DNA from 3 places in the Dysosmobacter sp. Sow4_B12 genome. Region 2 is predicted to be linked to each of the others. Evidence: a T-box and tRNA genes for the amino acid it is inferred to sense, from the RefSeq annotation. Region 2 holds a T-box; the other regions hold tRNA genes.
The links. The T-box of region 2 lies ahead of leuS (leucine--tRNA ligase). A T-box ahead of a tRNA ligase gene usually reads a tRNA of that ligase, here a tRNA-Leu.
Positions count from the first base shown of each region.

Region 1: it has a tRNA-Leu gene. The T-box ahead of leuS (leucine--tRNA ligase) is inferred to sense a tRNA for this amino acid. The anticodon was not compared.
Region 3: it has a tRNA-Leu gene. The T-box ahead of leuS (leucine--tRNA ligase) is inferred to sense a tRNA for this amino acid. The anticodon was not compared.

Region 1 covers NZ_JBQKKR010000011.1:35,316-45,152, forward strand. The annotation lists gene ACTQ4R_RS09955 (NAD-dependent protein deacylase) at 1-707, shown strand, start outside; gene ACTQ4R_RS09960 (citrate synthase) at 944-2,332, shown strand; tRNA gene ACTQ4R_RS09965 (tRNA-Leu) at 2,463-2,549, shown strand; tRNA gene ACTQ4R_RS09970 (tRNA-Leu) at 2,582-2,669, shown strand; tRNA gene ACTQ4R_RS09975 (tRNA-Leu) at 2,728-2,815, shown strand; gene megL (methionine gamma-lyase) at 3,206-4,402, opposite strand; gene ACTQ4R_RS09985 (LysR family transcriptional regulator) at 4,757-5,734, shown strand; gene ACTQ4R_RS09990 (Na+/H+ antiporter NhaC family protein) at 5,812-7,233, opposite strand; gene ACTQ4R_RS09995 (mechanosensitive ion channel family protein) at 7,528-8,349, shown strand; gene udp (uridine phosphorylase) at 8,417-9,190, opposite strand; gene ACTQ4R_RS10005 (GNAT family N-acetyltransferase) at 9,255-9,731, opposite strand; gene ACTQ4R_RS10010 (endonuclease MutS2) at 9,741-9,837, opposite strand, start outside.
Region 2 covers NZ_JBQKKR010000001.1:478,352-488,188, reverse strand. The annotation lists gene ACTQ4R_RS02570 (XTP/dITP diphosphatase) at 1-257, shown strand, start outside; gene yhbY (ribosome assembly RNA-binding protein YhbY) at 289-618, shown strand; gene nadD (nicotinate (nicotinamide) nucleotide adenylyltransferase) at 648-1,838, shown strand; gene ACTQ4R_RS02555 (LCP family glycopolymer transferase) at 1,854-3,380, shown strand; gene rsfS (ribosome silencing factor) at 3,396-3,758, shown strand; gene ACTQ4R_RS02545 (hypothetical protein) at 4,054-4,866, shown strand; T-box leader at 4,940-5,148, shown strand; gene leuS (leucine--tRNA ligase) at 5,202-7,628, shown strand; gene rpsU (30S ribosomal protein S21) at 7,987-8,169, shown strand; partial or broken gene tnpA (IS200/IS605 family transposase) at 8,270-8,641, shown strand; gene ACTQ4R_RS02525 (hypothetical protein) at 8,753-9,520, opposite strand; gene ACTQ4R_RS02520 (YqeG family HAD IIIA-type phosphatase) at 9,596-9,837, shown strand, end outside.
Region 3 covers NZ_JBQKKR010000003.1:41,077-50,913, forward strand. The annotation lists gene ACTQ4R_RS05270 (LacI family DNA-binding transcriptional regulator) at 1-267, shown strand, start outside; gene ACTQ4R_RS05275 (flavodoxin family protein) at 325-945, opposite strand; gene ACTQ4R_RS05280 (MFS transporter) at 1,001-2,194, opposite strand; gene ACTQ4R_RS05285 (pyridoxamine kinase) at 2,191-3,033, opposite strand; tRNA gene ACTQ4R_RS05290 (tRNA-Leu) at 3,367-3,451, shown strand; gene ACTQ4R_RS05295 (ROK family protein) at 4,066-5,445, opposite strand; gene galE (UDP-glucose 4-epimerase GalE) at 5,578-6,594, opposite strand; gene ACTQ4R_RS05305 (phosphotransferase) at 6,591-8,552, opposite strand; gene ACTQ4R_RS05310 (carbohydrate ABC transporter permease) at 8,708-9,574, opposite strand; gene ACTQ4R_RS05315 (carbohydrate ABC transporter permease) at 9,576-9,837, opposite strand, start outside.

The DNA of each region.
Region 1 (9,837 bases), on a different contig from region 2:
GCGCAAAAAAGCTGAAGGAGCTGGTGGACAGCTCCGACAATATCGTGTTTTTCGGCGGTGCCGGCGTTTCCACGGAGTCCGGCATCCCGGACTTTCGCAGCACCGGCGGATTATACCATCAAGAGTGGAAATATCCGCCTGAAGTGATTTTAAGCCATACCTTTTACGAAAGCAACCCCGAAGAATTTTTCCGCTTCTACCGGGCCAAGCTCCTGGCTCCCGACGCCAAGCCCAACGCCGCCCACCACAAGCTGGCCCAGTGGGAGGCCGAGGGCAAGCTGAAGGCGGTCATCACCCAGAACATTGACGGCCTCCACCAGGCCGCCGGCAGCAAGCGTGTGCTGGAACTCCACGGCAGCGTCCACCGGAACTACTGCGAAGCCTGCGGCAAGTTTTACGGCCTGGACTTCATCCTCGGGTCCCAGGGCGTTCCCCGCTGCCAGTGCGGCGGTCGGATCAAGCCCGACGTGGTGCTGTACGAGGAGGGACTGGACCAGCAGACCATGGATGACGCCGTCCGCTTCATTCACCAGGCCGACATGCTCATCATCGGCGGCACTTCTCTGAACGTCTGGCCCGCCGCTGGCCTCATTAATGATTACCGGGGCCACAAGCTGGTCCTCATCAACAAATCCGCGGTCAGCCGGGACCTGGCGGCGGACCTGGTCATCACCGACCCGATCGGCGAAACGCTGGCACAGCTGTAAGGGTGTGTCTTTGTACAAAATCACAAATGTCCGTCCAAAAACGACGCCATCCCAACCGGGATGGCGTCATTTTTACCAAAAGTCTCTTTTAAAAATGCAGGTGCATCGTATCATTCATGCAAAAACAAGAAAATTTTTTAAAATTTTCAGTTATTTTTCCGTTGAAAATGAAAGTGCATCATGTTAATATTGCAAAAAGAGCGTGCCGCCGCCGTCACCGAAAGGAGTCCCTCCCCATGATTTGGAAAGAAAACCGCGAAAACGCCTACTGCGAGATCACCCCCGCCATTTTGTCCCTGAAGGAGCAGTGGGAGAAAAAGAATTTCATCGATCCCAGACTGTACAAGGAGTACAATGTCAAGCGGGGCCTGCGGAATGAAGACGGCCGCGGTGTTCTCACGGGTCTGACCCGCGTGGCGGAGATCCAGTCCTACAACGTGTATATGGATGCCGCTGACCGGGAGCACATTGCCCCTTCCGACGGTATTTTGTACTATCGCGGTATCGACTGCCGGGAAATCGTGAAGGGGTCCGCGAAGCGGGGCCGCTTTGCCTTTGAGGAGGCGGCGTATCTGCTGCTGTTCGGCGAGCTGCCCACAAAGGAGCAGCTGCAGGATTTCTGCGTGCAGCTGGCCTCGTACCGCACCCTGCCCACCAACTTCTTCCGGGACGTCATTTTGAAAAACCCGCCTCAGGACTTGATGAACACCATGCAGCGTGCTATTTTAACGCTGTTTTGCTATGACGACAAGCCCAACGACATCGGCCTTGAAAACGTGCTGCGCCAGTGCCTGCAGCTGATGAGCAACATGCCGGTGCTGGCCATTTACGCCTACCAGGCCTGGCGGTACAGCCAGGGCGAGAGCCTGTTCATCCACGTGCCCCTGCCGGAGCTGTCCACGGCGGAAAACTTCTTGCGGATGCTGCGGGAGGACCGCAGCTACACGGAGTTGGAGGCCCGAACCCTGGACGTGGCTCTGGTGCTCCACGCGGACCACGGCGGCGGCAACAACTCCACCTTCACCAACCACGTGGTCACCTCCTCCGGGACGGACACCTATTCCGCCATCGCCGCCGCCATGGCCTCCTTGAAGGGCCCCCGCCACGGCGGTGCCAACAGCAAGGTCATGGCCATGATGTCTGACATCAAGACCCATGTGCGGGACTGGGCCGACGAGGACTGCGTGACGGACTATCTGACCCGCATTTTGAACAAGGAGGCCTTCGACGGCAGCGGCCTCATCTATGGCCTGGGCCATGCCGTCTACACGAAAACAGACCCCCGGTGCGAGGTGTTCCGGGACTATGTGACCCGCCTGGCCCACGAAAAGCACCGGGAGCGGGAGCTGGCCCTGTACAACAGTGTGGAGACCATCGGCAAGCAGCTTTTGATGGAACGGCAGCACAAGAGCGTCCTCTCCACCAACATTGACTTTTACAGCGGCTTTGTCTACGAGATGCTGGGCCTGCCCATGGAGCTGTACACCCCCCTGTTCGCCGTGGCCCGTATCTCCGGCTGGAGCGCCCACCGGATGGAGGAGCTGTCCGCCGGCGGCAAGCTGATCCGCCCCCGTTACGAGTGCGTGGAAGAGCACCGCTCCTACGTTCCCATGGAGCGCCGATAAGGCCCCTTTGTTTTCTCCCGCCGGAGACCGGCGGGAGAAAAATATTTTTGGAAAAGCAAAAATTATGGTTGACATTGTCGCCGGTTCTGGCTATAATAATCAAGCAGTCTTTTCCAGGGAGTATTCATTTGCGGCTGTGCTGGAACTGGTAGACAGGCCAGCTTGAGGTGCTGGTGTCCGAATCGACGTGTGGGTTCAAATCCCGTCAGCCGCACCAGTTCGGAAATCCCTAAAAGATGACCGCTCTATGCGCGAGTGGTGGAATTGGCAGACTCGCTAGATTCAGGTTCTAGTGTCCTTTACGGACGTGCGGGTTCAAGTCCCGCCTCGCGCACCAAATCCCACCGGAAGCAATTCCGGTGGGTCCCCTTGTGGGGTCTTAACTGCATATATACGCGCGAGTGGTGGAATTGGTAGACTCGCTAGATTCAGGTTCTAGTGTGCATTACGCACGTGAGGGTTCGAGTCCCTCCTCGCGCACCACGTCGGAGCAAGCTGTATATCGCTTGCTCCGACTTTTTAAGTCAGAGCGCGCTCATTCCACTGCTCCTCCTTTCCAACCGCGATTCGCTTCGCTGGATTCGCGGTTGGGTTTTTGGTGCAGGCTTAAAAGCCTGCGCCTCGAAAGTATTCACGCTTTCCACCTCGGAGCAAGCTGCATATCGCTTGCTCCGACTTTTTTAAGTCAGAGCGCGCTCATTCTCCCTGCTCCCCGCTTTCGGATGCAGCCCCCTGGGGTTCTGTTTGGTTTGTGAACCATCATTGGTTGAAGTAGTTATGTATCGCAGCAACGCAAAGGGACCTGCCGAATGGCAGGTCCCTTTGCGTTTGGGAGATGTATATGGGTAGTACTGGGGGAGAGTCCAGTATGGCTTACACCAAGGTATCCAGAACAGCCTTGAAGTCGGCGATGATGTCCTCGGGATCCTCCAGGCCCACGCTGATGCGGACCAGGCCCTCGGAGATACCGGCGGTCTTCAGCTCCTCGGAGGTATAGGTGGAGTGGGTCATGGTGGCGGGATGCTCCACCAGGGTCTCGGCGTCGCCCAGGGAGACGGCGATGGTGCACAGCTCCAGCTTGTTCAGAGCGGCGGCGGTGGCGGCGCGGTCGGCCTTCAGCTCAATGGAGATCATGCCGCCGGGCAGGCGCATCTGCTTCTCGGCGATCTCATGGCCCTCAAAGCTCTCCAGGCCGGGATAGTAGACCTTCTCAACAGCGGGATGGCTGGCCAGGAATTCCGCCACCTTCTTGGCGTTGGCGCAGTGACGCTCCATGCGGATATCCAGGGTCTTCATGCCGCGGGCCATCAAGAAAGCGTTGAAGGGGCTCATAACGGCGCCGGTCATATCCTTCAAGCCGAACATACGGCACTGGGTCACAAACTCGGCATCGCTGACGATGACGCCCGCGATGACATCGCCGTGGCCGTTGAGGTACTTGGTAGCGCTGTGGACCACCACGTTGGCGCCCAGGCTCAAGGGACGCTGCACGTAGGGGGTGCAGAAGGTGTTGTCCACGATGACCCGGATGGCGGGGTTATACTCGTGGGCGGTCTTGGCGATCAGTTCAATGTCCAGCAGCTTCAAAGTGGGGTTGCAGGGAGTCTCGAAATAAACGACCTTGGTCTTGTCGCTCAAGGCGTTCTTCAGATTCTCGATCTTGGTCAGGTCGGTGAGGGTGACCTTCACGCCGAACTTGGCCATGCCGTGGTTCAGCAGAGCATAGGTGCAGCCGTACAGGGTCTCGTCAGCGATGATCTCATCACCGGCCACCACGGCGCTCCACAGGGCGGAAGAAATGGCGCCCATGCCGGAAGCGGTGCACAGCGCGGCCTCGCCGCCTTCCAAAGAGGCCATCTTCGCCTCCACGGTCGCCACGGTGGGGTTGCCCAGGCGGGAATAGATGTAGCCATCCTCCTGGCCGGCGAAGCGGGCACCGCCCTGCTCCACAGAATCAAACTCAAAGGTAGAGGTCTGATAAATGGGATCACACAGGGAACCGGCAGCGTTCTTCACCTTGCCCACGTGGATCTGGCGAGTGGCAAAGCCCATCTTCTTCTCAGTGTTCATAATAAGTTCCGTCCTTTCTTTCCGGTCCGCCCCAGTGTCTTTCACCGGCGGATTGTTATTTCTGCGTTCAAAATTTCGCTATCTGCTGTATTTTCCGTTTTTAACAGGTCGGGAGAGAGAATTTAGAGAGAAAAGGGATGTTATCTGCGGAAACGTGGTGATGTTGACTATAAACATCAAATTTTATTTTTGAGTTTTTATCAACTTCTGACTATATACTATCACGCTTTTCCGCAAGGTGTTAGTATGGGATTTCCGCAATCTGTTACCGCTTTTTTTAATAACATGTTTGACTTCCCGCAGGAAGTGCCCTATAATGGGCAATGGCTATCCATGTATTTTAGGAGGTGTATCATGACCTTTCAGCAACTGACCTATGTTGTAGAGATCTCAAAATGCGGCTCCATCAATAAAGCGGCTCACAAGCTCTTTCTCTCCCAGTCCGGCATTTCCACCGCCGTCCGGGAATTGGAGGAAGAACTGGGCATCCAGTTTTTCGTCCGCAGCAACCGGGGTGTGGAGTTCACGCCGGAGGGGAAGGAATTTCTCAGCTATGCCGTCTCCCTGCTGGAGCAGAAAAAGCGGATCGAAAGTCTCTACGGAGAAGCCCGGAACACAAGCGCCCCCGTCCGTTTTTCTGTTTCCACCCAGCGCTACCCCTTCACAGAGGACGCCTTTTTGCGGATGCTTGAAACAACAGATGTGAACCGCTTCTGTTTTTCCAGCAAGGAGACCGGCATGGACGCCGTTATTGACGACGTATACGACCACCGGGCGGATGTGGGCGTCATTTTCTTAACGGAGCTGACAGAAAAAATCATCCGCCGCCTGCTGGATTCCCGGGAGCTGGAGTTTCACGAGATCGCCGCCGTGGCTCCCTGCGTGTTTGTCCGGGCGGATCACCCCTTGACCAAGCTGGACCACGTGTCGGATTCGGACCTGGCCGGCTACCCGTATGTCTCCTTTGAACACGACCAGGGCGTGGCCACGGATTTTTCCGAGGAATACCAGATCCTGTCTTTGAAAAAGCCTGCCAAATGCATCAATGTCAACAACCGCTCCACCATGATCAGTGTTCTGGCCCGGACAGACGCCTTTACCACCGGCAGCGGACTGTTGACGGAGGGGCTCAGCAATCCGCGCGTCGTTTCCATTCCTTTAGCAGGAAAGACTCGCGTCCGCATCGGCTGGATCGTTCCCAAAAACAGCAAGCTCTCCCCGCAGGCGGAGCAGTTCGTGGGCCTTTTGGAGCAGTCCGTGGCGGACTCCATCCGATTCACGGAATCCATGCACCAATCTCTGGGAAAGAGTTTTGAAAATACGAATCCATAACGAACACATCAAAAGAGAGCGCCGGAACCGGCGCTCTCTTTTGTACGCTGTAAGCTTTTTGAATGCTATGTTCCCAATCAGCCCTGGGGCTCAGCGGCCTCCGCTTCCAGAGCGGCCTTCTTGGCGGCCACGCCGGACTCGGCCACATCATACTCCCAGTTCCAGGGGTCCTTGCGGCAGATACCGTCGGCGAAGGGAACGAAGATGGACAGGATGCCCACGATGGCCAGGATCCAGCAGTACCATAGTCTGGGAATGATGTCCGTGGGACTCATGGCAATGCCGTAGGCGGAGGTCAGAGCCGCGGCGGTCAAGATCTGCGCGCCGTAGGGGATGATGCCCTGGAACACGCAGGAGAACACGTCCAGCAAGGAAGCGGTGCGGCGGGGATCCACCTTGTACTCATGGCTGATGTCCTTGGCCACGCTGCCGCTGAGGACGATGGCCACGGTGTTGTTGGCGGTGGCGCAGTCAGCCAGGGATACCAGCGCGGCAATGCCGAGCTGGGCGGACTTGTTGCTCTTCATCATGCTGCGGAGCTTTTCGATCAGCCAGACAATGCCGCCGTTGTGGGTGACCATCTGGGACATACCGCCGCAGAACAGGGTCAGGAAGAACACTTCGTTCATGCCGGTGAAGCCGCCCCAGATGCTCTGGGCGAAGCCGAAGATATCCAAAGAGCCGGTGGCCAGGCCCACGATGCCGGCGGCGAAAATGCCGATGGTCAAGACCAGGAACACGTTCATGCCGATCAGAGCCAGGACCAAGACCAGCAGGTAAGGCAGGACCTTGATGATGCTGTACTCCAGAACGCCCATGTCCGGCATGGTTTCCGGCCGGCCCATGACCAACAGGATCACGATGGTGATGAGGGCGGCAGGCAGGGCGATGAAGAAGTTGACGCGGAACTTATCACGCATCTCGCAGCCCTGGCTGCGGGTGGCGGCGATGGTGGTATCAGAGATCATGGACAGGTTGTCGCCGAACATGGCGCCGCCCACACAGGCGCCCACCACCAGGGGAACGCTCAAGCCGCCCTTGTCGGCCACGCCGACGGCGATGGGAACGATGGCGCCGATGGTGCCCATGGACGTACCGGTGGCGGTGCCCATGAAGGCGGAGATGATGAACACGCCGGCGGTCAAGAACTGGACGGGGATCAGGCTCAAGCCCAGGTTGACGGTGGCGTCACGTCCGCCCATGGAGGCGGCCACACTGGAGAACGCGCCGGCCAGCAGATAAATGATCAGCATGGTCAAGACGTCTTCGTTGGCTGCGCCCTTGGCAAAGATACGGAAACGCTCGTTGATGTTGCCCTTGGTCATGGCGAAAGCCACCAGCAGGGCAATGAACATAGCGGTGACAGACGGGAACTGGTAAAACGCCATTTCGACGCCCTGGCTCTGCAGGATGAGGCCTGCGCCCAGGTAAATCACAACGAACACCAGGAACGGGACGAGTGCCAGGCCACTGCCTTTTTTGTTCAAGGTACGATCCATAAATTTTCCTCCTCTTTCTTATCCGCTCCGCTGATACGCCTCTCTCTTAGTCTAATTGCACAGATTTGCCGGGGTCAATTCTCTCTTCTCTGTGTAAAAGTATATCATTTTTTGGAAGAGACTGTTAATATTAATCTTATATAATCAGCTATTACTTTTTTTGATACTAGTAACTCGTTTTTTTCATAGCGAACCTCCCAACTTTTCAAGCTCCCGCGCCATTGACTTTTCACCTCTTTTTCGGTATGGTGTTCAAGTCACTTATTATAAAAGTATGAAAGGAGCTTAATCCCCATGACTGGAACTGATCTTTCCGGGCTGATGGATCTGACCGTGGGTACTCTGACCCTGGGAAAGATCCTCACCTCTTTACTGACGCTTTTGGTATGCCTGCTGCTGGTCCGCATTCTGCTGAAGCTGGCACGGAAGCTGCTGGGCAGGTCCCGGCTGGACCTGCGGGTACAGAAATACCTGCTCTCCGGCGCAAAGCTGCTGCTGTACATCGTCACCGCCCTCATTGTGGTGGACAGCCTGGGCATCCCCATCACCTCCCTGGTGGCGCTGCTGTCTGTCGGCTCTTTGGGTGTCACCCTGGCCGCCGAGGATATTCTGGGCAATGTGGCCGGCGGGCTGGTCATCCTATCCTCCCACCCCTTCACCATCGGCGACTTTGTGGAGGTGGGCGGCACCTCCGGCACCGTGGAGGAGATTGGCCTTAACCACACAAAGCTGGTGACGCCCGATGGCCTCTTGGTCATGCTGCCCAACAAGGAGCTGGCCAGCTCCCAGATGACCAACTACACCGTCATGGGAAGCCGCCGGGTGATCCAGAAGGTCACCGCCTCCTATGACGCTCCCACAGATACCGTGAAGGCCGCCTGCTTCCAGGCACTGGACATGACGGAGCACATCCTCCCCCAGCCCGCTCCCACCGTGCGGTTGACCAACTACGGTGAAAGCGCCATTGAATACACCGTCTACTGCTGGACCGAGCCGGCGCATTATTGGGACGTGTACTTCGACCTGGGCGAGCACCTGCGCAAGGGCTTCGAGGACCACGGCGTGGAGATGACCTACAACCATCTCAATGTGCATATCGTGGAGGACCGGACCTGACCGCCGGAAAAGGACGCCCCATCCCCGCCAATGGCGGGGATGGGGCGCCCTTTTTTTCTGGGGTCCTTTATCGGCCGGCCCTGCGGTCCTCCTGGATGAGCAGCTTCAGCGCCTCCACCGCCACCTTGACGGAGTTGGAGGTGTCCTCGCTCTTCTTCTGGTCCAGGCCCGCGGCCTCCCGTTCCTGGTTCCACACCACATGGAAGCAGGAGCCGCAGCGGCAGCCCAGCGCCGCCGCCACCACGAACAGCGCCGCGGATTCCATCTCGCTGGCCTTGACGCCCAGGCGCTTCCAGCTGTCCCACTTGGCCTTCAGCTCGTAATACACAGGAGAGGCCTCCGGGTCGTGCTGGCCGTAAAAGCTGTCCTTGCACTGGACGATGCCGGTGTGCAGCGGCAGGCCCAGGGAACGGGTGGCCCGGGCCAGACAGTCGGCGATCTCAAAATCCGCCACCGCCGGAAACTCAATGGGTGCGTACTCCCGGCTGGTATGCTCATACCGGATGGCGCCGGTGGCCACCACGATGTCGCCGGACTGGACGCTGATGTCGATGCCGCCGCAGGTGCCGGTGCGGATAAACGTGTCTGCGCCGCACTTGTGGAGCTCCTCCATGGCGATGGAGGCGGAAGGACCGCCGATGCCCGTGGAGCAGGCGGTCACCTTCTCTCCCAGCAGCGTGCCTGTCCAGACGTTGAACTCCCGGTTATAGGCCACCTGTTTCGCATCGTCAAACAGTGCCGCGATGGCAGGGACCCGGCCCGGGTCGCCGGGCAGGATGCAGTACCGGCCCACGTCGCCGGGAGCACAGTGGATGTGGAACATTTTCTCAAGCTCTTGCATAACAGGCCACCTCACAAGTTATTTTTAAATAGTATAGCAGGTTTTCCGCCGCTTCGCAACGGCGTCACTCCTCCGCCAGCTTTTCCAGGGTCTCCTCTGTCAGACGGTACACAGTCCAGTCACTCATGGGCTCCGCCCCCAGGGACTTGTAGAAAGCGATGCTGGGCGTGTTCCAGTCCAGGCACCACCACTCCATGCGGCCGCAGCCCCGCTCCCGGGCAATGGCGGCCAGCCTCCGGAAAATGGCCTTACCGTACCCCTTGCCCCGGTGCTCCGGCAGGACGAACAGGTCCTCCAGGTACAGCCCGGCCCGGCCCAAAAAGGTGGAAAAATTATGAAAGAACAGGGCGAAGCCCACCTCTTTCCCATCCTCCAGGGCGAAGAGCACCTCCGCGTTCCTCTTTTGAAACAGCTGGTCCGACAAGATGGCCTCATCCGCCACCACCTGGTCCAGCAGATGCTCATACTCCGCCAGCTTTTTGATAAAATCCAGGACCAGCGGCGTATCCGCCTCCTGGGCGAAGCGAAAGGTCAGTTCCATAGCTTCTCCTTATTTCAGTGTCACCACAGTGACACCGCTCTCGCCCTCGCCGTAAACGCCCAGGCGGAAGCTCTTCACCGCCTTGTTCCGGCGCAGAATGTCGTGG
Region 2 (9,837 bases):
GGGCGGCCCATTTCACCTGCGCCATCGCCTGCGCCTTCCCCAATGGCGACACCTTGACGGCGGAGGGGCGCTGTGACGGCACCATCGCCTTCGCCCCCATGGGGGAGGGCGGCTTCGGCTACGACCCGGTGTTCTTTGTGCCCGCTCTGGCCAAGACCTTCGGCCAGCTGACGGCGGAGGAGAAGAGCGCCATTTCCCACCGGGGCAAGGCCCTGGCATCTTTTTCGGAAAAGCTTGCAACTTATTTGCGGAAATAAACGTCTATTAAAAGTAATTTAGGAGAATCAAATGGAACTGACAAGCAAACAGCGGGCCCAGCTGCGGGGTCTTGCCAACAGCATCGACACCATCGTCCACATCGGCAAGGACGGCATTGGCGAAAACCTGGTGAAGCAGGCGGACGATGCCCTGGAGGCCCGGGAGCTCATCAAGGGCCGGGTGCTGGAGAACAATATGGAGTATGACGCCCGCCTTGCGGCGGAGGAGCTGGCGAAGGCCACCCGCAGCGAGGTGGTCCAGGTCATCGGCACCAAGTTCGTGCTGTACCGGGAGAGCCACTCCAAGCCCAAGGACAAGCGCATCCAGCTGGTGAAGGCCGCGAAAAAGAAGAGCATCTGACCGCTGGACAAAAAACAGGAGATGAGACCGTGAAAATTGGCATTTACGGCGGCACATTCAATCCGCCCCACCTGGGCCATGTGACGGCGGCCAGGGCGGCGGCGGAACTGCTGAAACTGGATAAGCTGCTGTTGGTCCCCGCGGGGCTGCCTCCCCACAAGAATCTTCCCGCCGGCTCTCCCACGCCGCAGCAGCGGCTGGAGATGACCCGCCTGGCGGCGGAACAGACCGGCCTTGGCGGCAGGGTGGAGGTAGCGGACCTGGAGGTGCACCGGGAGGGGAAGAGCTATACCTCCGACACTCTGGCGGCGCTGAAGGCCCGGTATCCCGATGACGAGCTGTGGCTTTTGATGGGGACGGATATGTTCCTCACCCTCCAGGCCTGGCACGCGCCGGAGGAGATCTTCGCCCTGGCGGGCATCGCCGCCTTCGGCCGGACGGAGGAGGACACGGAGGCGTTGTTTTCTCCCCAGCGGGATTACCTCTATAAAACCTATCCCCAGGCCCGCATTTTTACCATGACCATCCCCGGGGTGGTGGATGTCAGCTCCACGGAGCTGCGGGCGCAGCTTGCAAAGGGCGGCGGCGGACACCTGCTGCCCCCCGCGGTGTACGGCTACATCCTGCGCCACGGCCTGTACGGCACCCACGCGGACCTCAAGCACCTGCCTCTTGCCCAACTGCGGCCGGTGGCCCTCAGCTACCTCAAGTACCAGCGCATCCCCCATGTGCTGGGCACGGAGCAGGAGGCCATCCGCCTGGCGGAGCGGTACGGCGCCGGTGTGGAAAAGGCCCGGGTGGCGGCGCTGCTCCACGACTGCACGAAGAAGCTGAATATGGAGCAGCAGCTGGAGCTTTGCCGCCGGTACGGCATCGTATTGGACGAGCTGGAGCAAAAGGCGCTGAAGCTGCTTCACGCCAAGACCGGCGCCGCCGTGGCCCGGGACGTGTTCGGCGTGGACGATGAGATCTATCACGCCATCTGGTGGCACACCACCGGGCACGCGGATATGACCTTGCTGGAAAAGATCATATATCTGGCGGATTATATCGAGCCCTCCCGGGACTTTCCGGGCGTGGACAAGCTCCGCCGGACCTGTTACGAGGACCTGGACAAGGGCCTGCTCCTGGGCCTGGAAATGACGGTCCGGGAGATGACGGATATGGGAAACCCGGTGCACCACGCCACCATTGAGGCGCGGGACGCCTTGAGACGATAAGAAGGGTTAAAGCAAATGTGGGATAAACAACAAAAAGGAAAGCGAGTGGCCGGAAGCCACGCGGAGAAAAAAGCGAAAAAGCCCAGCCGTTTGACCCGTCAGCAAAAGATCCTGATGGCCGTGGCGGTGGTGATGGCCATCGTGCTGGCAGCGGTGGTGGCCTGCCAGCGCCTGTTTGTGGAGCCGGAGCTCATCAGCCGGGAGGAGGACCCGGCGAAGGAGGCCATCGACTACGGCGAGGGCACCCAGCCCCGGGCCGACGGAGAGCGGAAAAGCGACAACTGGTACACAGTCCTCATTCTGGGCCGGGATACCGGCGGCGGCGGCAACACGGATACCATCCTGCTGGCCAGCTACGACGTGACCAATCAGAAAGCCACCGTTATGTCCATCCCCCGGGACACCATGGTGAACGTCTCCTGGGACATCAAGCGCATCAATTCCGTCTATAATATGAACGGACAGGGTGAAAAGGGCATCACCGCTCTGTACCGGGAGATCGCCCAGCTGGTGGGCTTTGAGCCGGACTACCAGGTTGTGGTGGAGTGGGACGCCGTGGGCGAGATCGTGGACGCCATGGGCGGCGTGTACTTCGACGTGCCTCGGGACATGAATTACGACGATCCTTATCAGGACCTGCACATCCACCAGGAGAAGGGCTACCGCCTCCTCTCCGGCGACGACGCCATGCAGGTCATCCGCTACCGCCACGACAACAACATGAAATACGGCTATCCGGACGGTGACCTGGGCCGCATCAAGACCCAGCAGGCGTTCTTGAAGGCTGTGGTGGAGCAGCTGCTCCAGGTAAAGAACTTCACCAAGATCAACCAGTTCGCCAAGGTATTCCAGAATAACGTGGAGACTGATTTGAGCTTCAGCAATATCTGCTGGTTCGGCCAGCAGGCCGTCACGGGCGGACTGAAGGTGGAGAATGTGAAGTTCGTCACCATGCCCAACACGCCGGTGCCCTGCTGGAGCCGCACCTACCGGAACATGCAGTCCTACGTGGTGCCTAACGCCCGCGAGCTGCTGGACCTGGTGAACAACGAGCTCAGTCCCTTCGTGGAGACCTTTACCCTCAGCGATCTGGATATCATGTCCGTTAATTCCAATGGCTCTGTCAGCTCCACCACCGGCCATGTGGAGGACAGCAGGGCTGCCCTGCCGCCGGTAAAGCCCGCGCAGACCACAGAGGAGCCGGCGGAAAACAACGAGGAGCCGCTGGTGGATGAAAACGGCAACGTGCTGGACCCGGAGACCGGCGAGATCATCGTGGTGGCCCCCGGCACGGAAACGGACCCCGGTACGACTGGTTCTGGAGATGCGGACCCCGGCGCTTCCGCAGCGCCGCCGGACACTTCGACGGAGACCAAGCCGGAGACAGAACCGCAAACGCCTGTGGCGACACCGGCGGAGCCGGAACCGCCTGCCGCCCAGACAGAGCCTGCGCCGGAGACTCCGGCGCAGCCCACCGCACCCACGGAACCCACCACGGAGGAACCGGGCTTCGCCATCATCGACCCGGCTCCCGAAGGATAAGAAAGGATGGATCATATGACACCGAAAGAATTGGCCATTATCGCCGCCAAGGCCCTGGACGAGAAGAAGGGCAAAGAGATCTCCGCCATCCAGGTGACGGAGCAGACCACCCTGGCGGACTATTTCGTATTTGCCACCGGCAGCTCCAACACCCAGATCAACGCCTTGTGCGGCGCCGTGGAAAAGGCGCTGGCGGAGCAGGCGGGAGAGAATCCCCTCCGCCGGGAGGGCTACCGGGACGGCACCTGGGTCCTGCTGGACTACGGCTGCGTGGTGGTCCACGTGTTCTCCCCCGAGGCCCGGGAGTTCTACTCCTTAGAGCGTTTGTGGAGCGACGGCACGCCGCTGGACCTCAGCGGTGTGCTGACGGCGGACTGAGCTGGGCAAGGCGCGCCCGGTGGCGCGTCCAAGCGTTTCGCCGCAAGGCGAAACCTTGAAATGGGCGGGCTTTGCCTGCCCATTTGAGTCAAATCGCGGGGGTCCCCACAAAATCGGAGATTTTGCGGGGCGGCGTTTGTGGAGCGACGGCACGCCGCTGGACCTCAGCGGTGTGCTGACGGCGGACTGAGGAGCCGCCTGTAACTTTTTGTTGTCAGTTTGCAACAGAAAAGTAGTAGACATAATATTTGACCACCCCTATACTGTTGACAAAACAGTGTAGGGGTGGATTTTTATGAGAAAACAACCGATGCTGGTCGCCGCGCTTCTGACGCTGCTGGCGGCTTTTTTTCTGACGGCCTGCGGTACCCGGGAGGAAACGGCGCCCGTTCCCACGGAGCCCTCACCGCCGGCGGAGGTGGAGGAGACGGAAGAGATGCCGGAGGCTTCCGCGCAGCTTCTGGCCTCCGTGGACTTTGCTGCCCTGCGGGACACCATGTCCCCGGAGGAAAGGGAGGGACTTTCCCGCTATCTCCCGGTGCTGGAGGAGGATGCCGCCTTTCACTGGATCAACGGAACGGAACTGACAGAGGACGCGCCTTACCACAAGACCAGCGAGGGCGTTCGGGAGCAGGGGACCGTGACTCTGGCGGAGTTTCACAAAGCCGTATGGGCATGGAACGGCGAAGCGCCGGAGGAGCTGGCTTTGAACCGGCTGGCGGTGCAGGACGTGGACGGAGACGGCGTGCCGGAGCTGGTGATGCTCTTTGAGGAACTGGGGTGGTACTATCTGATTTTCCACCAGGAAGGCGAGGCTTTTTATGCTGTCGTGTTTCCCGTCCGGTGGTTTGAGGACCTGCGGCAAAACGGTGTCTATATCGGCTCCGGCGGCGCCGGCAGCAGCTGGTATTACCGGATGTCCTTCCGGGACGGTGTGTTTGAACAGCAGGAGCTGGGCCACCGGGAGGAGTGGGCCACCGGCGGCGAATATGAGCTGGGCGGTGAAGCGGTGGCAAAGGTGGATTTCGACGCCTGGCTGGCGGAGAATTTGGCGGCTGGCGTTACTTGGTATGCCCCCGATGGCACCGTCATCCCGGCGAATACGTGACGCAGGGCGAAAAAGCGGAAGAATTTCCGCTTTTTCCTTGACAAACACCCGAAACACTCATAAAATAGACCTGTTAGCGACTTTGATGGGAAGAAAGCCCGGGCGTCCCGCCCAAAGAGAGCCGGCGGCTGGTGTGAGCCGGTGGGGGAGCCTGCGGTATACTGGTCCCGGAGTCTTTTGCTTGAATCCACAGTAGGGCAAAACGGCTGGCCCCGTTACAGGCCGAGAGGGCCGCGTATGGCGGCTGAAGCAGGGTGGTACCGCGTTTTCAACGCCCCTGACCAGGTTTGGTCGGGGGTGTTTTTTTGTAAATCACATCCGAAAGGGAGAAAAATATGAAGTACGATTTTACAGCCATTGAGAAAAAGTGGCAGCAAAAGTGGCTGGAGGAAAAGCCCTTTACTGCCGTCACCGGGGACACCACCCGGGAGAAATTCTTTGGACTCATCGAGTTCCCCTATCCCTCCGGCCAGGGACTCCATGTGGGTCATGCCCGTCCCTTTACCGCCATGGATATCATCTGCCGCAAAAAGCGGATGCAGGGCTATAACGTCCTGTTCCCCATCGGCTACGACGCCTTCGGCCTGCCTACGGAGAACTACGCCGTCCAGCACCACATCCATCCCGCCAAGGTGACCCACGACAATGTGGAAAACTTCCGCAAGCAGCTGCATATGCTGGGCTACTCCTTTGACTGGGACCGGGAAGTGAACACCACCGACCCCAGCTACTATAAGTGGACCCAGTGGATCTTCCTGCAGATGTTCAAGAAGGGCCTGGCCTATAAGGCCTCCATGCCTGTTAACTGGTGCACCAGCTGCAAGATCGTCCTGGCCAACGAAGAGGTCGTGGAGGGCGTGTGCGAGCGCTGCGGCGGCGAGGTCATCCGCAAGGAGAAGAGCCAGTGGATGCTGGCCATCACCAAGTACGCCGACCGCCTCATCGACGACCTGGAGGACGTGGATTTCATCAACCGGGTCAAGATCCAGCAGCGCAACTGGATCGGCCGCAGCGAGGGCACCGAGGTGGACTTCACCGCCACCAACGGCGACAAGCTGACGGTCTACACCACCCGCTGCGACACGTTGTTCGGCGTGACGTATATGGTCATCTCTCCCGAGCATCCCTTCCTGGAGCAGTGGAAGGACCAGATCAAAAACTGGGACGCCGTGGCCGCCTACCGGGAGGAGGCCGCCCACAAGTCTGACTTCGAGCGCGGCGAGCTGAACAAGGAAAAGACCGGCGTCCGCCTGGACGGCATCGAGGCCATCAACCCCGCCAGCGGCAAGCATGTGCCCCTGTTTGTGTCCGACTACGTGCTGATGGGCTACGGCACCGGCATCGTCATGGGCGTGCCCGGCCACGACCAGCGCGACTGGGAGTTCGCCACCAAGTTCGGCCTGCCCATCATCGAGGTGGTCAAGGGCGGCGACATCACCAAGGAGGCCTTCACGCTGAAGGACGACACCGGCATCATGGTGAACTCCGGCTTCCTGGACGGCATGACCGTCAAGGAGGCCATCCCCGCCATGAAGAAGTGGGTCACCGAGCAGGGCATCGGCCGTCCCAAGACCAACTTCAAGCTCCGGGACTGGGTGTTCTCCCGCCAGCGGTACTGGGGCGAGCCCATCCCCCTGGTGAACTGCCCCAAGTGCGGCTGGGTTCCCCTGCCGGAGGAGCAGCTGCCCCTGCTGCTGCCGGAGGTGGACAGCTATGAGGTCACCGATACCGGCGAATCCCCCCTGGCCAAGATGACCGACTGGGTGAACACCACCTGCCCCAAGTGCGGCGGTCCCGCCCAGCGGGAAACGGATACCATGCCCCAGTGGGCCGGCTCCAGCTGGTACTTCCTGCGGTATATGGACCCCCACAACGACAAGGCCCTGGCCTCCAAGGAGGCGCTGGAGTACTGGTCTCCCGTGGACTGGTACAACGGCGGCATGGAGCACACCACGCTGCACCTGCTGTACAGCCGGTTCTGGCATAAGTTCCTGTATGACATCGGCGTGGTGCCCACCAAGGAGCCCTACGCCAAGCGCACCAGCCATGGTATGATCCTGGGTGAGGGCGGCGAGAAGATGTCCAAGTCCCGGGGCAACGTGGTCAACCCCAACGACATCGTGGCCCAGTACGGCGCCGACACCATGCGCCTGTATATCATGTTCGTGGGTGACTTCGAGCAGGCGGCTACCTGGTCCACCGAGGCCGTGAAGGGCTCCAAGCGCTTCCTGGACCGTGTGTGGAACCTGGCGGAAAACGCCAAGGAGAGCTATGAGGTGAGCCCCGCCAACGAGGCCATCGTCCACAAGACCATCAAGAAGGTCACGGACGATATTGATAACTTGAAGATGAACACCGCCATCGCCGCCATGATGACCATGGTGAACGAGATGTCCGCCAACGGCGTCACCCGGGGCGACATGAAGTACCTCATCCTGCTGCTGAATCCCTTCGCCCCCCACATCACCGAGGAGCTGTGGGAGAACCTGGGCTTTGCCGCCCAGACCGGCAAGATGTGCTGCCAGGCGGAGTGGCCCGTGTACGACGCCAGCAAGACCGTGGCCTCCACCGTCAACATGGCCGTCCAGGTCAATGGCAAGCTGAAGGGAACCATCACCGTCCCCGCCGACAGTGAAGAAGCCGCCGTGGTGGAAGCCGCCATGGCTGTGGAGAAGGTGGCCAAGGCCGTGGAGGGCATGCAGGTGGTCAAGACCATCCTGGTGAAAAACCGTCTGGTGAACCTGATCGTAAAGCCCCAGTGAGCGTTCGCACCAAGTGGCGCGTACAAGCGTTTTTGCCGCAGGCAAAAACCTTGAACCGGGCGGGCTTTGCCTGCCCGGTTGCGTCAAATGCGGGGTCCCCGCAAAATCGGGAGATTTTGTGGGGTGCCAAGAACCGTCTGGTGAACCTAATCGTAAAGCCCCAGTGAGCTGAAAACCCCGCTCACAGTGGAAGTTTTTGCGACCGGATTCCTTTCGCGGAAAACAGAATCTGCGGATTTTTCATAAAATCCTTGACAACTCCCCAAAAGGTCCGTATAATAGCTTTGTTAACGCCATGTAGTATGGCCCTTAAAGTATCCTGGATTGAGCCGGATACCTCGGAGGGAGGGAAATATAGATGTCTGAAATTCATGTGAAGGACGGCGAGTCCATCGACAGCGCACTGAAGCGTTTCAAGCGCAGCTGCGCCAAGGCTGGCGTCATTGCCGAGGTTCGTAAGAGAGAGCATTACGAGAGCCCCAGCGTCAAGCGCCGCAAGAAGTCTGAGGCTGCCCGCAAGAACAAGAAGCGTTATTATTGATGCGTAAAAGATACCGCACCGTTTGGTGCGGTATCTTTTTGTATAAAGAAAACCACTCGCTAAGCGAGTGGTTCAAAAGAGCTTAAGCGATGAATAAGAATTCTACCAAGAAAAGCGAGTAGAGATAGGAAGAATATTACGACAGTTATGTGAATGGAAAGGGGTGAAGATTATCGAAGCAGAGGCATGTCCAGACCATATTCATCTATTTGTAGAAATACCACCGAAGATTGCAATATCGAAATTTATGGGATACCTAAAAGGAAAAAGCAGCACGATGCTGTATGAGCAATTCGGCGAACTGAAATGTAAATTTCGGAATCGGGAAATTTGGTGCAGAGGATACTATGTGGATACGGTAGGAAAAAATGAGAGCCGAATTGCGGAGTACATCAAGAATCAACTAAAAGAAGACGAGCTGGGCGAACAGCTAAGAATTCCGTCGCCCAGCCCGTTTACGGGTAGCAAGTAACAGTCCTCACGCAATTGGCAGACCGTATTACGCGTTAACGCGTCCGCGAGGAACAAAGGGCTATGCCCGTCTAATGACAACCACCGGCTACGCCGGTGGTTGTGTTTTTCTTTACCGCAGGCCCAGCTGTCCCGCAATGTCCCGCACCTCCGGCCACATGAAAAAGGCGGCGGAAAAGCCCATGGCGGCGCCCACCTTCAGCTTTTGCCGCAGGGTGTCCGCGTCGTCGAACAGGACGAAGTGGGCCTCGCCGTCCCGCATGTAGGTGAAGTACCGGGCGCACAGCTCTTGAGAAAAAAAGACCGCGGGGGAGCACTGATCCTTCAAGGCGCGGAACTCGTCGGGGGATAGGGGCGTTCCCTGGCCGGTCCTGGCAGGCAGGCAAAAATCCATCCGCAGCCGCTGTACATCCAGCGCCAGCTGTCCAGCGCCGCCCCGGGCGTCGGCGGCCTCCTGGAGCCGCTGGCGGAAGCTGCCGCCGGAGAGGGCGGTGCAGATGAGGGGAACGGCACCGGAAACGGCGTCGGCGTACCGCTCCGGGATGTACAGGACCCGCCGGGTTGCCCGCAGCTGGGCACTGAGAGTCTGGGCGAAGCGGATGCGGTCCCGGCGGGGCGGCTGCTCAAAATCCAACAGCACGCCGCCGCAGCCCCGGCGTCCGCACTCCCGCAGCACCGCGGCGCAGAGCGCCTCCGGCTGTCCGATGTCCGGGGCCTCCCGGTCACTGACGGACAGCAGTCCGCCACGGGCCTTCAGCAGCACGCTCTGCCGCAGCAGCGTGGACCCCGGACCGATGCGGTAGGCCACATGGGCGATGGAGCGGCAGTACCGGGAGGCCTCTTGATAGGCGTCCGGCGTTACCGCCAGGTAGATCTGCACAGCCAACTCCCCCCTTGTATGATCCGCGAAAAACTGCTATACTGATTTTATCAGTATGCAAATGAGGAGCCTGCTATGCCCTTTTCTCTCATCCCAGACCGGATATTTGACTGTTATGCCCAGGTCACGCCGGAATATTTGCAAAGCCGTGGGATCACCCTGCTGCTCAGCGACCTGGACTTTACGCTGGCGGCCAAAAAGACCCGCCGGCCCGACCAGCCCCTGCGGGACTGGATCGCCGCCCTGGACCGCGCCGGCATCCGTTTCATGATCGTCTCCAACAACCGCTCCGGCAGCCGGGTGACGGAATTTTGCGC
Region 3 (9,837 bases), on a different contig from region 2:
ACCATTATCCACCTCCACAAGCGGGGCATCCGCCTGGGCCAGGACATCGACCTGGTGAGCTTTGTGGACTATGATTCCGGGATTTACCAGCTGTATGAGAACCAGATGGACTCCATCATCCAGCCGGTGGAGGAGCTGGGACTGGCCGCGGGAGAGCAGATCCTCAAGCGCATCGAGGACCCGGAGGCCCGGGTGTTCGAAAAGGTCCTTACCTCTACATACAAGCCATACAGCGCGGCGCCTGCCTGGGGCCGCGCTGACCGATGAGTGATAAACATACGGGACACGCCATCCGGCGTGTCCCGTGTTTTTGTAAAAGCGTTGTCAACGGATAAAGTTGGTCTTGACAGGTGGGTCCAGCACCGGCAGGGGGACTGTTTTTCCGGCGGCCTCCAGGACCCGCAGCAGCCAGGCCATGTTCCGGCCCAGCACCCGCATGTTCCGCATGCCCTCGCCGTCCCGGACCACTTCTTCCTTGTTCGTGCCGTGGACCATGTTCCAGTAGCAGGAGGGGACCTGGATCATGCCGCTGATGGCCAGATACTTGCTCAGCTGGTCATAGGTGGCGGTGGCGCCGCCCCGGCGGGCGGAGCAGACCACACAGGCGGGCTTGTAGCGGAAGCAGTCTCCCGCGAAGAACATCCGGTCCAGCAGGGAGATGAGGGCGCCGTTGGCGGAGGCATAGTACACCGGCGAGCCGATGACCAGACCGTCGGAGCGCTCCATTTTTTCCAGAACGCGGTTTACCAGGTCGTCGTCAAACACGCAGCGGCCGGGAGCCTCCTTGCACCGGCGGCAGGCGGTACAGCCCCGGATGGGCTGGCCCACCACGTGGAGGATCTCCGTCTCCACCCCTTCACATTCCAAGGTGGCGGCAACCTCCCGCAAAGCGGCGGCGGTGCAGCCGTCCATGTGGGGGCTGCCGTTGAGCAGAAGTACTTTCATATGAAACCTCCTTATGATGCGGCCTAAAGCCGCAAAAAAAAACACGAAAAAGGCGTTACGCCTGCCTGCGGGAAAGGCGGACGGCTGCCAGGGCCAGCAAAAGGCCCAGGGCGCCGACGGCGGTGCACAGCGCCAGCATGGCGTTGACGCCGCCCAGGTCGATGACATAGCCCGCGATGAGATTGCCGACCATGCCGCCCAGGCCGTTGGAGGCGATCATCATGATGGCCTGGCCCTGGACCCGGTCGGCGGGGGAGACGTTTTCGTTGGCGTAATAGACAGAGGCGGGGGTAAAGAGGCCGTAGCCCAGCATCTGGCTGGGCTGGACCAGCAGGACCCACAGCAGAGAAGGCGCCAGCAGAAACAGCAGAGGCCTAAGCGCCATAAAGGCCACGGACAGCACCATCATGCCCCGGCTGCCCAGCCGCCGCCACAGGTGGGGGAACAGCAGCGCCGCGGGCAGCTCCGAGGCGCCCATGAGAAACAGGGCCAGTCCCAGGTGGGAGGTGTCGCCGCCCCGGTCCGTGATGATGTTCACCGTGAAGCTGACAATGGGCATAATGGCGGTCATGACAAAAAATACCGCCGCCAGCATGAGGGAAAAAGACGGGTTGGACCGGAGGATCTGGCCGATAGAGTGAGGGCGGGTACGCTGGGTCTGAGGCGGCAGAACCTCTGTGGGGAAGGTGGGATACACGGCGATGATGGCCATGAGAAGCACCAGCAGAGCCATGTGGGTCAGCAGGACGGACTCCGTGCCGCAGGCGGCGGATTGGCGTCCCAACACCACACAGGCCACGGCGTAGGAAAAGGAACCAAGACCCCGGCCCAGACTGTAATTCACGTTCAGACCGGCGTTGATGAACTGCACAGCCAAGGAGTCCAGCAGGGGATAGATGTTCAGATCCAGCACGCCCAGAGCCAGGAAGATAAGGCCGGTGCCCCAGAAATCCAGGCGGGTGCAGTAAAACACCGCGTTCACCGCCAAACCCAGCCCCAGGCAGACGCAGAGGATGCGCTTGAGGGGAACGGTCTGGTGACGGTCCGCCCACCCACCCAGCAGCGGCTGGGCGATGATGCCGGCAAGGCAGCGGGTGGCGGCGAACACGCCGGCGTCTCCGCTGGAAAAGCCCCGGCCCAGCAGCAGGGCGGTCTGGTAGCCGGCAAAGGCGGCGAAGGCGGCCCAGTAGGTCAGCTGTACCAGGGTGTAGAGCACGTTGACGCGGCGCAGGGAGGGCATGGCGGTCATGACGCTCCCCCTGTCAAAAACCCCAGCAGCGGCTCAAAGTCCACGCCCTCCCGGAGAGGAAGGCCTTCGGCGGCAGTCCGTTCCGCGCAGGCGCGGATAAACTCCACCGCCTGTCCGGCTGCCTCCGCCAGAGAGCGGCCGTGGACCAGGGCGCCGGTGAGAACGCTGGCGAATACGTCGCCGGTGCCGTGGAACTCCCGGTCCACGCGGCGGGTCTGCACCGCTTCTGTGCGGCCGGAGGCGGCGTCAAAGCACATGGCGCCGGTGAGGTGGGGAGCGGTGGAGGCGCCGGTGAGCACCACGGAACGGCGGCCACCCAGGCTCAGCCGCTCCACGATCTCCCGGCAGCCGTCCTCCCCGGCGGGGAGGGCGTCATAGGGGATGCCCAGCAGCAGGGCGGCCTCCGTCAAGTTGGGGGTGATGACATCCGCCTGCTCCGCAAGGCGGGCCATGCCGGCGCACATGGCGGGCGTGTAGGTCTGATAGACATCACCGTGGTCGCCCATGACCGGGTCCACCACCACGACGCTGTCCGGCGTGCGGAAATCCCGGATAAAATCTTCCACGATGCCGATCTGCCGTTCGCTGCCCAGAAAGCCGCTGTAAACGGCCTGGAAGCGGAGCCCCAGGGATTTCCAGTGGGCGGCAACTTTGGGCATTTCGTCTGTCATATCCAGAAAGGTAAAGTTCTCAAATCCGCCGGTGTGGGTGGAGAGGAACGCGGTGGGCAGGGGGCAGCACTGGACGCCCATGGCGGAGAGAACGGGAATGGCCACTGTCAGCGAGCAGCGGCCGAAGCCGGACATGTCATGGATCGCGGCGACGCAAGGAGTTGACATAAAACAAAGGACCTCTCTTTATCATTCTTTGTTCATTGTAGCGCAGAATTTCCTATTGTTCAAGGGTGCAGAATGTGGTATACTACATTTGTCTTTGGGCCTTTTGAAAACGCAATACGCGCCTGTGAGGGAATCGGCAGACATGCGAGATTTGGGTGCTGTCACTACAGGGAAGGTTTTCTGTTTCGTCACTGGCCGCATTCAGCCTATGGTAAAAGCAGGCTTGTCCTGTTTTTATAAGCGCGGATCAAGCGTTGCGCTCCGCCTCGGTTCCTCGCCGTGTAAAAACAGAGGATAACAAAATAGCGGCAGGCAGCCCTGCCGCTCATATTTGCGGGCATGATGGAATTGGTAGACATGCGAGATTTAGGTTCTCGTGCAGTGATGCGTTGGGGTTCGAGTCCCCATGCCCGCACCACGTCGGAGCAAGCTGCATATCGCTTGCTCCGACTTTTTACAAAAGTCAGAGCGCGCTCATTTCGCTGCTCCTCCTCTCCAAATCGAACCCGCTGCGCTGGGCTTCGATTTGGTTTTGGGTGCAGACCTAAAAGCTGTGCCTCGAAAGTGTTCGCGCTTTCCACGTCGCGGACTTCGTATCGTTCGCGACGACTTTTTATTTTAAAAAGTCATCGCTCATTCACTCCGTCGATCCTCCTTTCCAACCGCGATTCGCTTCGCTGGGTTCGCGGTTGGGTGCGGGACGGGAAGTCAATGCCTCAAAAACGTTCTCGCTTATGCAGCAAAAACCTCCGGCTAGCCGGAGGTTTTTGCTGCATAGAAAACCGTATAAAGACTCAGAACGCGGGCAGGACAGCCTCGTCCGCCGCATAAGCCCAGTCTCCCTGCGGAGCTGGAGAATGGAAGCGGGGACAACGGGGCACAGAAGCCGTATCTGCCTTACCTGTGCCGCTGACCGATGCCAAGCCCCGCTTGACCTGCGTGATATCGCGGCAGCCTGTGGCATCGGCAAAGCAAGACACGTCCTCCGTGTTCCGAAAGAAGTGCCAGCTCGGCTGAAACCGATGCGGCCGTTTACCTTTTCAGCTCCGGCAAACTGGCGGCGGCCATGGACTGGCCCACCCGGCGGAACTTCTCGTCGGGCAGCGTCAGCTTGAAGCCGGCGGCAGCCTCGGGATACTCGTCGTTCAGTACTTGCTGGCACTTTTCCAGCAGAAGGTCGCCGCCCTTGCCGCTCATGACGCGGCCCAGCAGCAGCACATAGCGGAAGCCGTATTTCTCGTAATAGTACGCCAGGGTGTGGCCCAGGTAGCAGCCAATGGACTCGTAGACCTTGGCAGCCCGCGGATCATCCGCCTCCATCAGCTTTTGGGTGACCTTCAGCTTCTCGGCGGGGGACAGGCTTTCGTCCAGTTCAATACCGGCCCGGGGCGCCAGCTTGTTCACGCCGTCCTGGCAGAAGTACTTCACGCCGCAGCCGATGTCGCCGGACCACTCGTCCTGCATGGCGTCGGGGCTGGCGTCCACGGGGACGAATGCCAGCTCGTTGAGCCAGCCGGTGATCTGCCCGTTTTCGTCCACATAGCCCACGGCTTCGCTGGTGCCCATGGCGATGCCCAGCACGTTGTTGTCGTTCAGGCTCATGGTGCCGGCCAGAGCGGACACATCGCCGTCGTTGGCGACGGCGTAGGGCACGTCGCCGAAGGTGTCGGTGATGGCGCGGATATAAATGTCCTTCACCTTCTCCTCATACAGGTCCTTGGGGACCTTTAGAAAGAGGGAGGCCTTCATGGTGCGGTTGTTGATGTAGATTCCGGCGGAGGAGACGCCCACGGCATCCACCCGGGGCATATGGGCCGCGGCGGACTTCAGCGCGGAAACGATGCCCTCGTAATGGTAGGTGGGGTCCGGATTGACCTTGGGCAGCCACACGACCTCCTCGGAAAAAACCGTTTCGCCGTCGATGACAGCGGAGACCTTGCGGTCGGAGCCGCCGGCGTCAAAGCCGATGCGGCAGCCCTCCAGATGGCCGCCCATAGGAACGGGCTTATCCAGCGTTTCGGGGATGTCTCCGGTCAAGACCACCTCAAAGGGCTTTTCAAAGACATCGGCCATGAACTCCCAGTCAAAGGCCCGTGCTCCGCCCTCACAGTACACGCCGCGGAGATAGTCGTAGATGTCCTTGTCGTTCACATACACCTTGTAGCCGCCCTTCATCCACAGTTCAGTCTTCACCAGGCGGTCGATATAATAGCGGTCGGCGGCGGCCATTTCCGGCGTGCCGTGGATAAAGGTGTGGGTGGTGGCGATCTGGCCGCCGGCTCGCTCCACCGCGATGGAGACGGGCTTGGCGGCATCCTTCAAGAAAGCGCGGTTGAACTTCAGAATGGGGATAAATGCGGGGTCCAGCTCGGGTACATTCTTGCTGTCGATCTCAATTCCATACAGGTTCATACATCAGCACTCCTTACAGATAAACGCAACTCTGTCAAAAGATTTCAGAGGTTTTTCGTGTTCATCAAATCACCTCTGAAGCCGGGGCGGGCAACAGAGGTGTTTGATTTTTACCGTGCGCGGTAAATGCTGTTATTTTTCGTAGCCGTTAGGGTTCTGGCTCTGCCAGCGGAAGCTGTCCCGGCACATGTCCACCAGTGTACGCTCCGCCTTCCAGCCCAGCACCTCCGCACTCTTTTTCGGGTCCGCGTAGCAGGTGGGGAGGTCACCGGGGCGGCGGGGGGTGATCTCGTAGGGGATCTTGACGCCGTTGGCCTCCTCAAAGGCGTGGACCATGTCCAGCACGCTGTATCCGGTGCCGGTACCCAGGTTGAACACCTCCGAGCCGGTATGGCTCATCAGATAGTCGATAGCCGCCACATGGCCCCGGGCCAGATCCACCACATGGATATAGTCCCGCACGCCGGTGCCGTCGGGCGTGGGATAGTCGTCGCCGAACACGGAGAGATGGTCCCTGCGGCCCACGGCCACCTGGGAGATAAAGGGCATCAGATTGTTGGGGATGCCCTTGGGGTCCTCGCCGATGGTGCCGCTTTCATGGGCGCCCACCGGATTAAAGTAGCGCAGCAGCACCACGCTCCACGACCGGTCGGCCTTCGCCAGGTCGCGGAGGATCTGCTCGCCGAAATACTTGGTCCAGCCATAGGGGTTCGTGCAGTTGCCGGTTTTGGAGTCCTCCGTTAAAGGCATTTCGTTGTCTCCGGAGTAAACGGTGGCGGAGGAGGAGAAGATCAAGCGCTTGACACCGTACTTCTCCATGACCCGGCAAAGGGTGATGGTGGAGTTTAGGTTATTGTCATAATAGAGCATGGGCTTTGCCACGCTCTCACCCACTGCTTTTAGCCCGGCAAAGTGGATGGCGCAGTCGATGGGATGCTCCTCGAAGACCCGGGAGAGCTTCTCCTCGTCCCGAACGTCCAGGTCATAGAACACAGGCGTCTTGCCCGTGATGGCCTGGACGCGCTTCATGGACTCGGAACTGGAGTTGACCAGGTTGTCCACGATGACGACATCCAGCCCCCGGTTCAGCAGCTCCACACAGGTGTGGCTGCCGATATAGCCCATACCGCCTGTTACCAAAATCGTCATCTTGCGGCTTCCTCCTTTACGATCTGCACCAGCTGCTCCCACTTGGCCTCCATCTCAGAAACCAGCTTGAACTGCGTACGGCAGCGGATCAAGTTGTGGGCTTCCCGGTGCACGGCAAAATAGTGGTCGCCGTCCAGGTAATCCGTCAGGAAGCGGACGCCGCACTCCAAGGTCATGGTCTTGGCGCCCATGGGCAGCATTTCGATCTCCTTATCCGTCAAGCCGGGGCAGGCCTCCAAAAAGCCCCGGGTGTAAATGCGGAACAGCTCCAGGTCGATGGTCATTTTCCCCAGGTCCGTCTCATCCTCCGCGGCGGTAGCCGCGCCGAAACGGATGGAGTCACCGAAGTCATAGACGCTCAGACCCGGCATGACCGTGTCCAGGTCAATGACGCACAGCGCCTTCCGGGTCTTTTCGTCCAGCATGACGTTGTTCAGCTTGGTGTCGTTGTGGGTCACCCGCAGGGGCAGCTCGCCAGTTTCCCGCATCCGCTGGAGGGTGCCGGCCTCCTGCTCCCGGGCCAGCGCGAACGCGATCTCCGGCTGGGCGTCCTTGGCCCGGCCGCAGGGGTCCTTGTCCAGCGTCTCATGGAAGATGCGGTAGCGGTCAATGGTGTTGTGGAAGTTGGGGATAGGCTCGCTGAGGGTCTCCGCCGGGAACTGGGAGAGAAGCTGCTGGAAGGAGCCGAAGGCCACGGCGCTCTCATAGAAGTCCTCCGGCGTCTCCGCCGCCTGGAGGCAGATGCTGTCCTCCACGAAATCGTAGACGCGGTAGCAGCCGGTCCCGTCCTGGTAATAGCTCTTTCCGTCCAGAGTAGGCACCAGCTTCATGGCGCCTCGGGGGTCGCTGGTGTGCTCCGCCGTGAACTTCGTCACGGCCTCGATGTTCTTCATCAAGGCGGGCACGTCAAAGGCGTCGCTGATGCGCTGGAGAATATAGCGGCGGCCGGAGGTGGTGACCAGCAGATACGTCTGATTGATGTGGCCGCAGCCATAGCGCTCCAGGGAGAAGGGCGCACCCTCCAGCGGGAAGTGATAGGCGGCGGAGGGCTGCATCCACAGCTCCTGGGGATAGATCTTCTGGTCCTTCATGGTCTGGATGGCGTTCTTCACGGACAGCAGGTCCTCGGAATAGGTCACGCCATACCACACATCCTCCGTGGGCAGAACGCGGATGGTGCCCAGGCCCTTCTGGATCTGGGCATTGGCCACGGAGGGCAGGAAGTACTCGCATTTCAAGGGGTTCTTAGGCAGGTTTTCCTCCAAAAAGGCGGGGAATCCGTCCACGAACTGCTCCAGCAGCTCCTGCTGGAAGCCCCAGAGGTTCATGGATACCACGGTGTCGCCGGGCAGGTCCACATAGTGCGCTCCGTCCTCGGTATAGGCGGCGTCGCCGCCCCGCTTTTCAATGTGGGTGCGCTCGGTCACGGTTTTCAAAAAGCCGTCTTCCACCGTGCACACGCCGCGGGAAACGTAGCCGTTTTCCGTGACCGTATTGCGCACCAGGTAGCCCACCATGGCGTGCTCGTTGGGCCGGCGCTCCTCCTTGAGGAAGTCGTAGATGGTCTTGATGGCGGTGGTGCCGTAATAGTCGTCCGCGTTCAAAACAGCAAAGGGACCGTCGATGGCATCCTTCGCGCAGGCGATGGCATGGGCGGTGCCCCAGGGCTTTGTCCGGCCCTCCGGCACGGAAAAGCCCTCGGGGAGCTTGTCTACCTCCTGGAACACATACCGCACATCGAAGAATTCCTCCATGCGGCTGCCCACGGCCTTTTTGAAATCCGCTTCAATTTCATGCTTGATGATGAATACCACCTTGCGGAAGCCGGCCTTCCACGCGTCATACAGGGAATAGTCAATGATAATATGACCTTGATCGTCGACTGGGGTGATCTGCTTCAATCCGCCGAAACGGGAACCCATTCCGGCAGCCATAATGACCAATACAGGTTCTCTCATTGTATACTGCTCCTTTGTAGTATCAAATTTTGTTCCTCATCAGTCATTGCAGGGAGGCGTATAGCCATCCAGCCATTCGTTGTCGCTGATACTGATTTTTGCTTTTGCATCCGCAGAACGCATCATAATCACTTCACTTCTGAAAGATGGGCCTATTATCCCTTCACGCCGCCGGAAGCCAGGCCGCTGACCAGGTTCTTTTCAATGCACATAAAGAGGATGACCACGGGAATGATGGCGAACAGGGATGCGGCGAACAGGCACTGCCATTCGATCATATTGTAGCCGTTGAAGATGTTGATGCCGACGGTCAGCGGCTTGTATGTATCGGTGGCGATCAAGGTCAGCGCCACGGTATACTCGTTCCAGGCGTTGATGAAGATAAAGATCAACGTGGTGACGATGCCGGGGGCGGCCACGGGCAGCAGCACCCGGAACATGGCCTGGAGCTTGTTGCACCCGTCGATTTTGGCGGCCTGCTCCATTTCGGGCGAGATGCTCAAGAACGTGCCCCGCAGCAGCCAGATGGTAAAGGCCTGGTTGAATGCCGCGTTCAAGAAGATCAAGCCAATGATGCTGTCAGTCATATGCAGCACCATCATGACCTTGTAGATACCGATCAGCAGGACCACCGGGGCAAACATCTGGGAAACAATGATGAAGCCGAGGAAAGCAGTCTGCCCCTTGAAATCCATCCGGGCCAGCGCATAGGCCGCCGGAATGCCGCAGATCATGGCGATCAGCGTGGAGCCGCCGGCGATCAGGACGGAGTTGAGCATGTACCGCCCCATGGGGGCCTTTTTCCAGATGTCAATGAAGTTGGACCACAGGGCATGGACAGGCAGGATCGTGCCCTCCATGGAGAAGATCTCGGCACGGCTCTTCAAGGCGGTGCAGAGCATGGCGAAATAAGGGTAGAGCGTAATGACGCAGACATCCAGGACAACAAAATACAACAGCAGCCGCAGGATCGTCTTTTTCACCGATACCGGCTTCTTGCCAATGGCGTTGGGAGTACTCATATCACTTGTCCTCCTTTCGCAGCGTGCTGACCATATAGACGCTGGCGCAGACCAGCAGGATCAAAAAGCCGATGACGGAGACCGCGGCGGCCTCACCCTGCTTGCCGTTGTAGAAGGCCAGCTTATAGAGGTATGTCACCAGTGTGTCGGTGTGGTTGGCCGGATCGCCCTTGGTCATGGTCCAGATGATGGGGAAGGAGTTAAAGACATAGATGATGTTCAGCACAGTGGCCACCGTCAAGGATGGACGCACCAGCGGAATG